Regions from separate parts of the Streptomyces sp. NPDC046349 genome, predicted to be linked through region 1. Evidence: riboswitches for the same ligand, from Rfam matches in the RefSeq annotation. Region 1 holds a riboswitch; the other holds the start of a gene.

Evidence for each region. A riboswitch is a leader RNA that binds a small molecule or an ion and turns the genes downstream of it on or off. The one in region 1 is predicted to bind cobalamin.
Region 2: linked by a shared signal. The riboswitch ahead of ACZ6JS_RS21525 (ABC transporter substrate-binding protein) and the one ahead of ACZ6JS_RS01315 (ribonucleoside-diphosphate reductase subunit alpha) in region 1 are both predicted to bind cobalamin.

Annotation. Positions count from the first base shown of each region.
Region 1 covers NZ_JBVJFK010000001.1:271,101-276,366, forward strand. The annotation lists gene ACZ6JS_RS01310 (ribonucleotide-diphosphate reductase subunit beta) at 1-505, opposite strand, end outside; gene ACZ6JS_RS01315 (ribonucleoside-diphosphate reductase subunit alpha) at 505-2,886, opposite strand; cobalamin riboswitch at 3,022-3,143, opposite strand; gene ACZ6JS_RS01320 (GNAT family N-acetyltransferase) at 3,195-3,692, opposite strand; gene ACZ6JS_RS01325 (hypothetical protein) at 3,691-3,903, shown strand; gene ACZ6JS_RS01330 (CstA-like transporter-associated (seleno)protein) at 3,948-4,145, opposite strand; gene ACZ6JS_RS01335 (carbon starvation CstA family protein) at 4,142-5,266, opposite strand, start outside.
Region 2 covers NZ_JBVJFK010000009.1:27,367-32,632, reverse strand. The annotation lists gene ACZ6JS_RS21550 (glycoside hydrolase family 18 protein) at 1-382, opposite strand, end outside; gene ACZ6JS_RS21545 (hypothetical protein) at 513-908, shown strand; gene ACZ6JS_RS21540 (SMI1/KNR4 family protein) at 940-1,467, shown strand; tRNA gene ACZ6JS_RS21535 (tRNA-Trp) at 1,538-1,614, shown strand; gene ACZ6JS_RS21530 (PASTA domain-containing protein) at 1,763-2,407, opposite strand; cobalamin riboswitch at 2,523-2,662, shown strand; gene ACZ6JS_RS21525 (ABC transporter substrate-binding protein) at 2,705-3,697, shown strand; gene ACZ6JS_RS21520 (FecCD family ABC transporter permease) at 3,694-4,722, shown strand; gene ACZ6JS_RS21515 (ABC transporter ATP-binding protein) at 4,719-5,266, shown strand, end outside.

The DNA.
Region 1 (5,266 bases):
GGAAGCGGCGGCGGTCGGCCTGCGTCTCCAGCCGGTCGATCTTCTCGACCGAGTCCATCCACTTGAAGCAGAACTGCGCCTTCTCGCGGATGGAGGGAATCTCCTCGACCGCGTCGAAGGCGGCCGCGCGGTCGTCCGGGTCGGGCAGGTAGGTGTCGAGCAGCGTCAGGTAGAACTGGACGTGCACGGCCTCCTCGAACAGCTGGCGCGACAGGTACAGGCGCGCCTCCGGGGAGTTGATGTGCTTGTAGAGCGTCAGCACGAGGTTGTTCGAGACGATCGAGTCGCCGGTCGCGAAGAACGCGACCAGACGGCCGATCATGTGCTGTTCGGCGGGCGTCAGCTTCGCGAGGTCCGCGACGTCCGAGTGGAGGTCGACCTCCTCCACCGTCCACGTGTTCTTGATCGCGTCCCGGTAGCGCTCGTAGAAGTCCGGGTAGCGCATCGGGCGGAGCGTGAGCTCGAAGCCCGGGTCCAGGAGGTTCTTGTTGTCGGTGGAGCTCATTACTGGCATGCCTCGCAGGACTCGGGGTTCTCAAGGGAGCAGGCCAGGGCATCGGCGTCGACGGCCTGCGGGAGCGCCGCCGGAGCGGCGGTGGCGGCCTGCGCGGCGCGGGCGATCTTCGTCGCCGGACGCGAACGCAGGTAGTACGTGGTCTTCAGCCCCTGCTTCCAGGCGTACGCGTACATCGAGCTGAGCTTGCCGATGGTGGGCGTCTCCAGGAACAGGTTCAGCGACTGCGACTGGTCCAGGAACGGCGTACGCGCCGCCGCCATGTCGATCAGGCCGCGCTGCGGGATCTCCCACGCCGTGCGGTACAGCTCGCGGACCTCGGCCGGGATCCAGCCGAAGCCCTGGACCGAGCCGGAGGAGTCGCGCAGTGCCTCGCGGGTCTGGGCGTCCCACACGCCGAGCTGCTTGAGCTCCTCCACCAGGTAGCCGTTCACCTGGAGGAACTCGCCCGACAGGGTCTCGCGCTTGAACAGGTTGGAGACCTGCGGCTCGATGCACTCGTACACGCCGGCGATGGAGGCGATGGTGGCCGTCGGAGCGATCGCCAGGAGCAGGGAGTTGCGCATGCCGCTCTCGGCGACGCGGGCGCGCAGCGCGTCCCAGCGCTCCGGCCAGTTCAGCTCGACGTCGTAGTGGTCCGGGTGCAGGACGCCGCGCGCGGTGCGGGTCTGCTCCCAGGCCGGCAGCGGGCCGCTGCGCTCGGCGAGGTCGCAGGAGGCCTCGTACGCGGCCAGCATGATGCGCTCGGAGAGCTTGGTGGACAGGGCCTTCGCCTCGGGGGAGTCGAAGGGCAGCTTCAGCTTGAAGAAGACGTCCTGGAGGCCCATCGCGCCCAGGCCCACCGGACGCCAGCGGGCGTTGGACCGGCCGGCCTGCTCGGTCGGGTAGAAGTTGATGTCCACGACGCGGTCGAGGAAGGTCACCGCGGTGCGGACGGTCTCGTCGAGGCGCTCCCAGTCGATCTCGCCGTTCACGACGAAGGCGCCGAGGTTGACCGATCCGAGGTTGCAGACGGCCGTCTCGCCGTCGTTGGTGACCTCGATGATCTCGGTGCACAGGTTCGAGGAGTGGACGACGGTCCCCGGCTCGGCGGTCTGGTTCGCCGTGCGGTTGGAGGCGTCCTTGAAGGTCATCCAGCCCTGGCCGGTCTGCGCGAGGGTGCGCATCATCCGACCGTACAGGTCGCGGGCGGGCATCGTCTTGCGGGCCAGGCCGTCGGCCTCCGCCTTGCGGTACGCGGCGTCGAACTCGTCGCCCCACAGGTCGACCAGCTCGGGCACGTCCGCCGGGGAGAACAGCGACCACTCGGCGTCGGCGTTCACGCGGCGCATGAACTCGTCCGGCACCCAGTGGGCGAGGTTCAGGTTGTGGGTGCGGCGCTGGTCCTCACCGGTGTTGTCGCGCAGCTCCAGGAACTCCTCGATGTCCGCGTGCCAGGTCTCCAGGTAGACCGCGGCGGCGCCCTTGCGGCGGCCGCCCTGGTTCACGGCGGCGACGGAGGCGTCGAGCGTCTTGAGGAACGGCACGATGCCGTTGGAGTGGCCGTTGGTGCCGCGGATCAGCGAACCGCGGGCGCGGATGCGGGAGTACGACAGGCCGATGCCGCCCGCGTGCTTCGACAGGCGTGCGACCTGGTGGTAGCGGTCGTAGATCGAGTCGAGCTCGTCCAGCGGCGAGTCCAGCAGGTAGCAGGAGGACATCTGCGGATGCCGGGTGCCGGAGTTGAAGAGCGTGGGGGAGGAGGGCAGGTAGTCGAGGCGGCTCATCAGCCGGTACAGCGAGGCCACTTCCTCGACGGCCTGGACGCTCTCGTCCGCGGCCAGGCCGCAGGCCACGCGCAGCATGAAGTACTGCGGGGTCTCGATCACCTGACGGGTGATCGGGTGGCGCAGCAGGTAGCGGCTGTGCAGGGTGCGCAGGCCGAAGAAGCCGAACCGGTCGTCGGCGCCCTCGGCGAGGGTGTGCTCGACCAGCGCGTCCAGGCGGCTCGCGTGCGTGCGCACGAACTCGGCGGTGCGGTCGGCGATCAGGCCCTCGCGGTGGCCGACCTCGACGGAGGCGGAGAACGAGGTGGAGCCCTGGCTCGCGGCCTCGTCGCGCACGGCCAGCGTCAGCAGACGGGCGGCGAGCTTCGAGTACGCGGGGTCCTCGGAGATCAGCCCGGCCGCGGACTCGGTGGCCAGACCGCGCAGTTCGGCCTCGTCGGCGGCGGAGCTGCGGCCGCGGAGCGCGGCGGCGGCGACGCGGCCGGGGTCGGTGTCGGGGAGGTCCGCCGTCAGTTCGGTGAGGGTACGCAGCAGCGTGGCCCCCGGGCCCTCGGTGTTGTCGCCAGAAACGGACTCGGCGCGCGGTGCGGAAGGCGCGATGGTCACGGCGGGAGCTCTCCCTCGCTCGGCCCGGTCATCGGCGGTCGGGCGCGGGCGCATGCGGGCGTGGCAGGAGGGCACACCGCATGGCGTCCACCGGCCCAACCGCGAGGCCCGGACGTGTCGGCACCCGGTTCGGTCGATCCGGGCGCGCTGCCGGCAGGTCATCGGACTTGGTGTCCGGATGCCGGACACTTCATACCGTTGCGGGACAGTTCCGGATTCCCACCGGATTCCCCTGCGGCGACAGCAGGCATGAGCATACATGTGGGGGCGCCCTTGTGCGGCAACCCCCACATGTAGTGTCGGCGTGGCTACAGCTTGAGTCGATACGTGAGGAGTGTCAGGCCCTCGATGGGCCCCCAATCCCGCTCCGGAGTGCGTACGAAGCCCAGCCGGGCGTAGATCCGGTGGGCCCCGGCCATGCTGCGCTGGGTGGAGAGGACGACCCCCGTGACGCCCTCGACGGCCCGCGCCCGGTCCACGCACGCCCGCACCAGGGCCTCGCCGACGCCCCGGCCGCGGGCCGCGTGGGCAACCGCCAGCATCCGGAACTCGGCCTCGTCCGGGCCGGCGACGTCGGCGAGCGGGCTGCCGGGTGCGGCGAAGGTCACCCCGCCGAGCAGCCGCCCGTCGCGCTCGGCGACGAGCACCTCGGCCAGCGCGGCCCGGCCGGCCACGTCGCGCAGCACGTTCAGGTAGGCGTCGTCCTCGTTGAAGTCCAGGTGCCCGTCGGCGAGGTAGGCCTGCGCCGTGATCTCGCCCAGCTGCGCGTAGTCGGCGGGCACCGCCGTTCTGATCACCATGTCCATGCGGTCGAGTGTGCAGGACGTCTGTCGGCGCCCGGCGCTGTCGTCGGAGGCGACACCGTCGGGGACCACGTGCGAGGTCTCCGTCCACAGCCAGCCCCACGGCGGGCGGTACGAGAGCGTTCACCTCGTGCCGTGTGGAACGGACATCGCGCTGCCCGGCCCCGTCGGCGTCACCCTTCAGACCGAGGTCCTCAAGGACTGGGTGCGCTGAGCAACGCGCAAGGGCCCCGCCGACGGCGGGGCCCTTCGCATGGTTCAGCAGCAGCGGAAGCCCTCGCGGGGGTCCGCCTCGCGGGCGTCCGTGCGGGCGCGTTCGAAGGCGCGGCGGGTGAGGACCTCCGCGTCCGGGTCGTGCGAGCGCGCGTGGGCCACGTACCGGTCGTAGGCGGCCTCCCCGGAGAACTCCCGTACGTAGAACCGGGCCCTGGCCAGCACGCTCCGTACGGTGTTCACCCCACCGGCTCCTTGACCTGCCCGCCGCCGGAATCGCGGCCGGCCGCGGCGGCGAGCTGGGCCCGCTCCTCGGCGGTCGCGATCAGGCCCGCCGGGGCGACGATCTTCGACTCGGTCCACGGGACCTCGGAGAGCTTCGCCGACCCCGGGTCGCGGACGGCCTTGACGCAGGTGCGCAGCGCGTCCGCGAGGACCACGACGATCAGCACCGCGAAGAGGGCGCACAGCACGCCGTCGACCGTGGCGTTGGTGACGATCGTGTGCATGTCGTCCATGTTCTTCGCGGGGGCCAGTACCTTGTCGGCGTCGATGCCCGCCTGGTACTTGTCGCGCTGTGCGAAGAAGCCGACCTTCACGTCCTCGGAGAAGACCTTCTGGTAGCTGGCGGTGAGGGTCACCGTGGCGTCCCAGACCAGCGGGACACCCGTCACCCAGGCCCACTTGAGCCGGCCGGACTTCACGAGCAGCGTGGTGCAGACCGCCAGGGCGACCGCGGCCAGCAGCTGGTTGGCGATGCCGAAGAGCGGGAAGAGCTGGTTGATGCCGCCCAGCGGGTCCTTGATGCCGACCCACAGGAAGTAGCCCCACGCGCCGACCACGATCGCGCTCGCGAACCACACGCCGGGCTTCCAGCTGACGTCCTTGAAGGACTTGTGGACGTTGCCGAGGGTGTCCTGGAGCATGAACCGGCCCACGCGGGTGCCCGCGTCGAGCGTCGTCAGGATGAAGAGCGCCTCGAACATGATCGCGAAGTGGTACCAGAATGCCTTCATCCCGGTGCCGCCGATGACGGAGGAGAAGATCTCCGACATTCCGAGTGCGAAGGTCGGCGCGCCGCCCGTACGTGACAGCAGGCTGGCTTCCTCGACGTCCTTGGCGGCCTGCGTGAGCGCCTCGGGGGAGATGGCGAAGCCGAAGTTCGTCACCGCCTGCGAGGCGGACTCGACCGTGGTGCCGATGATCCCGGGAGGGGAGTTCACCGCGAAGAAGAGGCCGGGCTCGATGATGCAGGCCGCGATGATCGCCATGACGGCGACGAACGACTCGGTCAGCATGGCGCCGTAGCCGATCATGCGGACCTGGGTCTCCTTCTGGATCATCTTCGGGGTGGTGCCCGAGGA
Region 2 (5,266 bases), on a different contig from region 1:
GGTTGAAGTTGCCGGCGAGCGGCTGGTCCCACGTGTCGGCGACCCCGTCGACGGAGTTCGCGGCGTCGAGCGGGCGGGCGTAGTCGGCCCAGGCGTCGGCCTCGCCGGGGACGTTGCCGGTGAAGCACTTGCCCTCCGCATTGACGTTGCCGAAGGCGTAGTTGATGTGGGTGAGCTTGCCGGCGGAGCCGTTCGCATCGAGGTCCTGGACCTGGAAGTCCCGGCCGTAGACGCCCCATTGCGTGAAGTAGCCGACCTTCTTGTACGCGCGACCTGATCCGCCCGCGGCGGCGGCGTCCGCACCGGCGGCGGGGGCGAAGGCGGTCAGCAGGGAGAGGGAACATGCGGCTACGGCCAGTCTGCCGAGCATGCTGCGGCGCATGGGCTTCCTTTGCGGATGCGAGGGATGGGCGTGAGCGCGTGAGGCGGTGCATGCCGGAAACTATTGGTCTGGACCAGAGCGGTCAAGGGGGCGGCCGGAACTCGGCCGCGCCGATCCGCGAGGGTGCCCCATGCTGTTCGATCCTGAGAAGACCCTGTTCGTCCGGGGGACCACCCCCGCACTGCTGGTGGCGGACGCCCCCGTGCACGACGCCCTGCCGGTGCTTGCCGCGCAGGACGGGGCGGTGCCCCCGTGCGAGGGGTGGAGCATCGTCCCCAGGCTCACGCTGTGCGTCGTGGACGGCCCCGGCGATGCCGGGCTGGTCGTTCCCGCCATGGCCGCGCCGGTGCTCGACGGATCCGGCGGAAGCCCCCGGGCCGGCGACATGGCCGACTGGTGCGCGGACGCCGAACGGGCGGGCGGAGTGGTCGTCCTGTCCCTCGAGGCGCTGCCCGAGACGCTGGACTGGCCGCACCTCCTGCGCTCCGGCACCTCCCGCGGCGGCTTCCTTCCGGCCCTGGCCTGACCTGCGGGCGTCGCCCCGTTAGTGTGTGCGGGTGACGCTCAACGACGATCGACGGTTCCCCGCCGCACTCGCCGCCGCGCTGGCGGTCCCCTTCGGCCACGCGGACGGAGACGGGGTCGACTTCGACCCCTTCGAAGCCTTCCTGTCCGCCGAGGACACCGACGACTGGTTCAGGGCGTGGACGGGGAACAACGACGTGGACGGCGGCGCCTTCCGTGTCTTCGGCCAGGACGGATCCGGCGGATACGCGGCGTTCTGGATGGTCCGCCCGGGCCGGCCGCTCGCCGAACAGCCTGTGGTCTTCCTCGGGTCCGAGGGGGAGACGGGCGTCGTCGCGCGCGACCTGGACGACTTCCTGTGGCTGCTGGCCGACGGGTGCGGCCCGTACGAGGCTGCCGCGCCCTACGGGGCCGACCGGACCTCGCGCCCGGACGAGGCCCTGACGGCCGTCGCCGACCGGTTCGCCCCGGGCGCGCGGCGTACGGCCGGTGCCGTGGTCGAGCTGGCGGCCGAGGAGTTCCCCGGCTTCGACGACATGATCATGGAGCTCTGTCGCTGATCCCGTCCGGCGACGCGACGGGAATTCACTGGATCGCAGGGCCCGGCCGTGCCATGGTTGGTCTCGCCGAAGGGGTGTAGCTCAGCTGGTCAGAGCAACGGTCTCCAAAACCGTAGGCCGCAGGTTCGAATCCTGCCGCCCCTGCCATGAGGGAAGGGAGCCGAGCGGCTCTCGTCCTCGCCGAAGTATGAGCCCCGTCGATGGTTCGACGGGGCTCGGCCGCGTTAAAGGCCGGCCGGGCGGCCGTCGTCTCGCGAGGTCGGCACCCCGCCAGGGTCGGAACCGCGGGAAAGGCCTACGGGCAGGACTCTTCCGTCTTGACGACCTGGAACGACACCGGCTGCCCCGTCAGAGCCGTCCCCGGCTTCGGATCCTGGGAGCACACCTTCCAGTTCGACTCCTGCAGCACCATGCGGCTCTGGACGGCGTCCTTCACGGTGATGCTCGCGTGGGACGGCAGCGCCCCGCGGACGGCCTTCATGCCCTGCCCGGCGAAGTCCGGCATCGTGCTGCCCGCAGGCTTCGGGGGCGGTGCGTCGGCGGCCGGGCAGGACTCCTCCAGCTTCACGGCCCCGAAGTCCACGGTCGTACCCGTGTCGACGTCCGCGCCGGCAGCCGGAGTCTGGGAACAGACCTTCCAGTTCCGGTCGAGAGCCTGGAGCCGGTCGCGGCCCAGCGCGTCGTGGGACTTGAGGAGGGCGAACCCCGCGGCCTGCGCTTCGTCCTGGGCGCTCTGGAGTCCCTTGCCGACCATGTCCGGGAGGGTGGCGGTCTTCGCGGAGGTCGGGGCACTGGAGGCCGGAGCGGGGGCGGAGTTCGCGGCGGGCGCGCTGGGCGCAGCGGGGGGCTTGCCGGTGTCGGTGGTCTGCGGATTGCATGCGGTGAGGGCGAGAAGTGCGGCGGCAGTGGCGGCGAGAGCGGCGGTGCGGTGTGTGCGCATCACGCCATCGTGTCCGGTGTGTGGGCGGCGTGAGGTCTGTTGACGTACCCGTGACACAGCGCGAGCCCGCGTGACCGCGGGACTCTCAGGGCCCGGCACCCCGGTCCACGTGCGCGTTCTGGCAGACTGGGGGCGCACGACCAGGCGGTGCAGGACAGGAAACCGGTGCGATTCCGGTGCGGTCCCGCCACTGTGACCGGTCCTCCCCGCGCGGGACACCGGGAGTCAGACACTGACGCACCGCCTCTGCTCCTTCACGACGACCAGGGGACGCGGATCCCCCGGAGAGGCCACGCCATGTCGCGTTCCCGCGCCGCCCTGCGCGCGCTCACCCCTGTCACGCTTCTGATATCCCTGACCGCCTGCGCCGGCTCACCCGGCGGCGGGCAGGACCGTGCTGCGGAGGACGCCGCCGCGCCGGGCTTCCCGTACACCCTCACCAACTGCGGTGTGAGCAACACCTATCAGGCCCCGCCCCGGCGGGCGGTCACCATGAACCAGCACGCCACCGAGCTCATGCTCGCCCTCGGCCTGGGCGACCGGATCGCCGGCACCGCCTACCTCGACGACGCCGTACTGCCCGCCTACAAGCCCGCCTACGACAAGATCAAGGTGCTGGCCGAGGAGTACCCCTCCAAGGAGATCCTGCTCGGCGCCGATCCGGACTTCGTCTACGGCGGTTACGCCAGCGCCTTCGACAGGACGCAGGGCCGCGACCGCGAGGGACTCGCCGAGTCCGGCATCGACTCCCGCCTCAACGTGGAGTACTGCACCGAGGGGCCCGTCGGCCTCGACCAGCTCAAAACCGAGATCACCGAGGTCGCGCGGACCTTCGGAGTACCCGACCGCGGTGCGAAGCTCATCGAGGACGAGCAGCGCCGCATCGACGCCGTGACCGCCCGCGTCAAGGACCTCCCCCGGCCGACCGTCTTCGCCTACGACTCCGGCGAGGGCACCGCCTCCACCTCCGGAGGCAACGGCGTGGGCAACGAGATCATCTCCCTCGCAGGCGGCTCCAACGTCTTTGCCGACCTCAAGGACACCTTCGGCGACGTCGCCTGGGAGAAGGTCATCGAGCGCAAGCCCGAGGTCGTCCTCATCTACGACTACGGCGGTACCACCGTCGAGGCCAAGAAGCAGCGCCTGCTGAACGACCCGGCACTGGCGGACGTGCCCGCCGTGAAGAACCGGCGGTTCGTCGTGCTGCCGCTCTCCTCGGCCGTCCTCGGCGTCCGCGTGGCGGACGCGGTGGAATCGCTGGGGAGCCAGCTCCACCCGAACCCCGCGTGAGGCTCCGCACCGGCGCGGTCCTCGCCGTCCTCGCCGCCGCGCTCGCCGTCTCGGCGATCGCGGGCCTGGCGCTGGGGCCCGTACGGATCGCCCCCGGCCGCGTGCTCGACATCGTCATCGGCGGCCTGTCGGGGAACCGGCCCACCGGGGCCTTCGCCTCCATCGTGTGGGACGTGCGGATGCCGCGGATCCTCCTCGGCGCCGTCGTCGGAGCGGGGCTCGCCGTGGCGGGCACCGTGCTCCAGGCCCTCGTACGCAACCAGCTCGCCGACCCGTTCCTCCTCGGCGCCTCCTCCGGGGCCTCCGCCGGAGCCGTCCTCGTGATCGTCTTCGGCACGACCGCGGCCGGTTTCGGCATGGGTGTGCCGCTGGCCGCCTTCGCGGGCTCCATGGCCGCGCTCGTCGCCGTCTACGCGATGGCCCGGCGCGGCGGCACCATGACCACCGGCCGGCTGATCCTGGCCGGCGTGGCCGTCCAGTACATCCTGTCCGCTCTCACCAGCCTCGTCCTCGTCCTCGCCGCGCACCCCGACCAGATCCGCTCCGTGCTGTTCTGGACCCTCGGCGGGCTCGGCGGGGCGCGCTGGGACGAACTGGCCCTGCCCACCACCGCGCTCCTCGTCGGCGGCGCGCTCCTCCTCGCCCTCGCCCGGCCGCTCGACCTGCTCCTCACCGGGGAGGAGGGCGCGCACACCCTGGGCCTGGACACCGGACGCTTCCGCGCCGCCGTGTTCGTCCTGACCTCCCTCGTCATCGGCGTGCTCGTCGCGTGCAGCGGCGCCATCGGCTTCGTCGGGCTGATGGTCCCGCACGCCGCCCGGATGGTCGTGGGCGCCGGACACCGGGCACTGCTGCCCGTCGCCGCGCTGGGCGGGGCGGTGTTCCTGATCCTGGCCGACCTGATCGCCCGTACGGCCGCAGCCCCCGAGGAGATACCGGTGGGTGTCGTCACCGCGCTCGTGGGCGGGCCGTTCTTCCTCTGGATGCTGCGCCGCTCCAGCCGTACCGAAGGGGTGACCGGATGACGGACCCGACCGGACCGGCCCGGCCGGTGCAACTGGCCCTCGAGGCCGTCCGCTACGAAACGGACGGGCACACCCTGCTCCACGGGATCGACCTCACCGCGCGGGCCGGCGAGACGGTGGGGGTCGTCGGCCCCAACGGCAGCGGCAAGACCACCCTGCTGCGCTGCGTCCACGGAGCCCTGCGGGCGACCGGCGGCAGAGTGCTGCTCGACGGCGCGGACGCGGGCGCGCTCACCGTCAAGGAACGGGCGCGCCGCGTGGCGGTGGTGCCGCAGGACGCGAGCGGCACCCTCGGCCTGACCGTCCGCGAGGTCGTCGCCATGGGCCGCAGCCCGCACAAGCGCTTCTGGGAACAGGACGGCCCGGACGACGTACGGCGCGTCGCCGACGCCCTGGAGACCGTGGGAGCGGCCGGCTTCGCCGCCCGCCGTTTCGACGAGCTGTCCGGGGGCGAACGGCAGCGCGTCCTGGTGGCCCGCGCCCTCGTCCAGGACCCGGGACTGCTCGCCCTCGACGAGCCTACCAATCACCTGGACATCCGCTA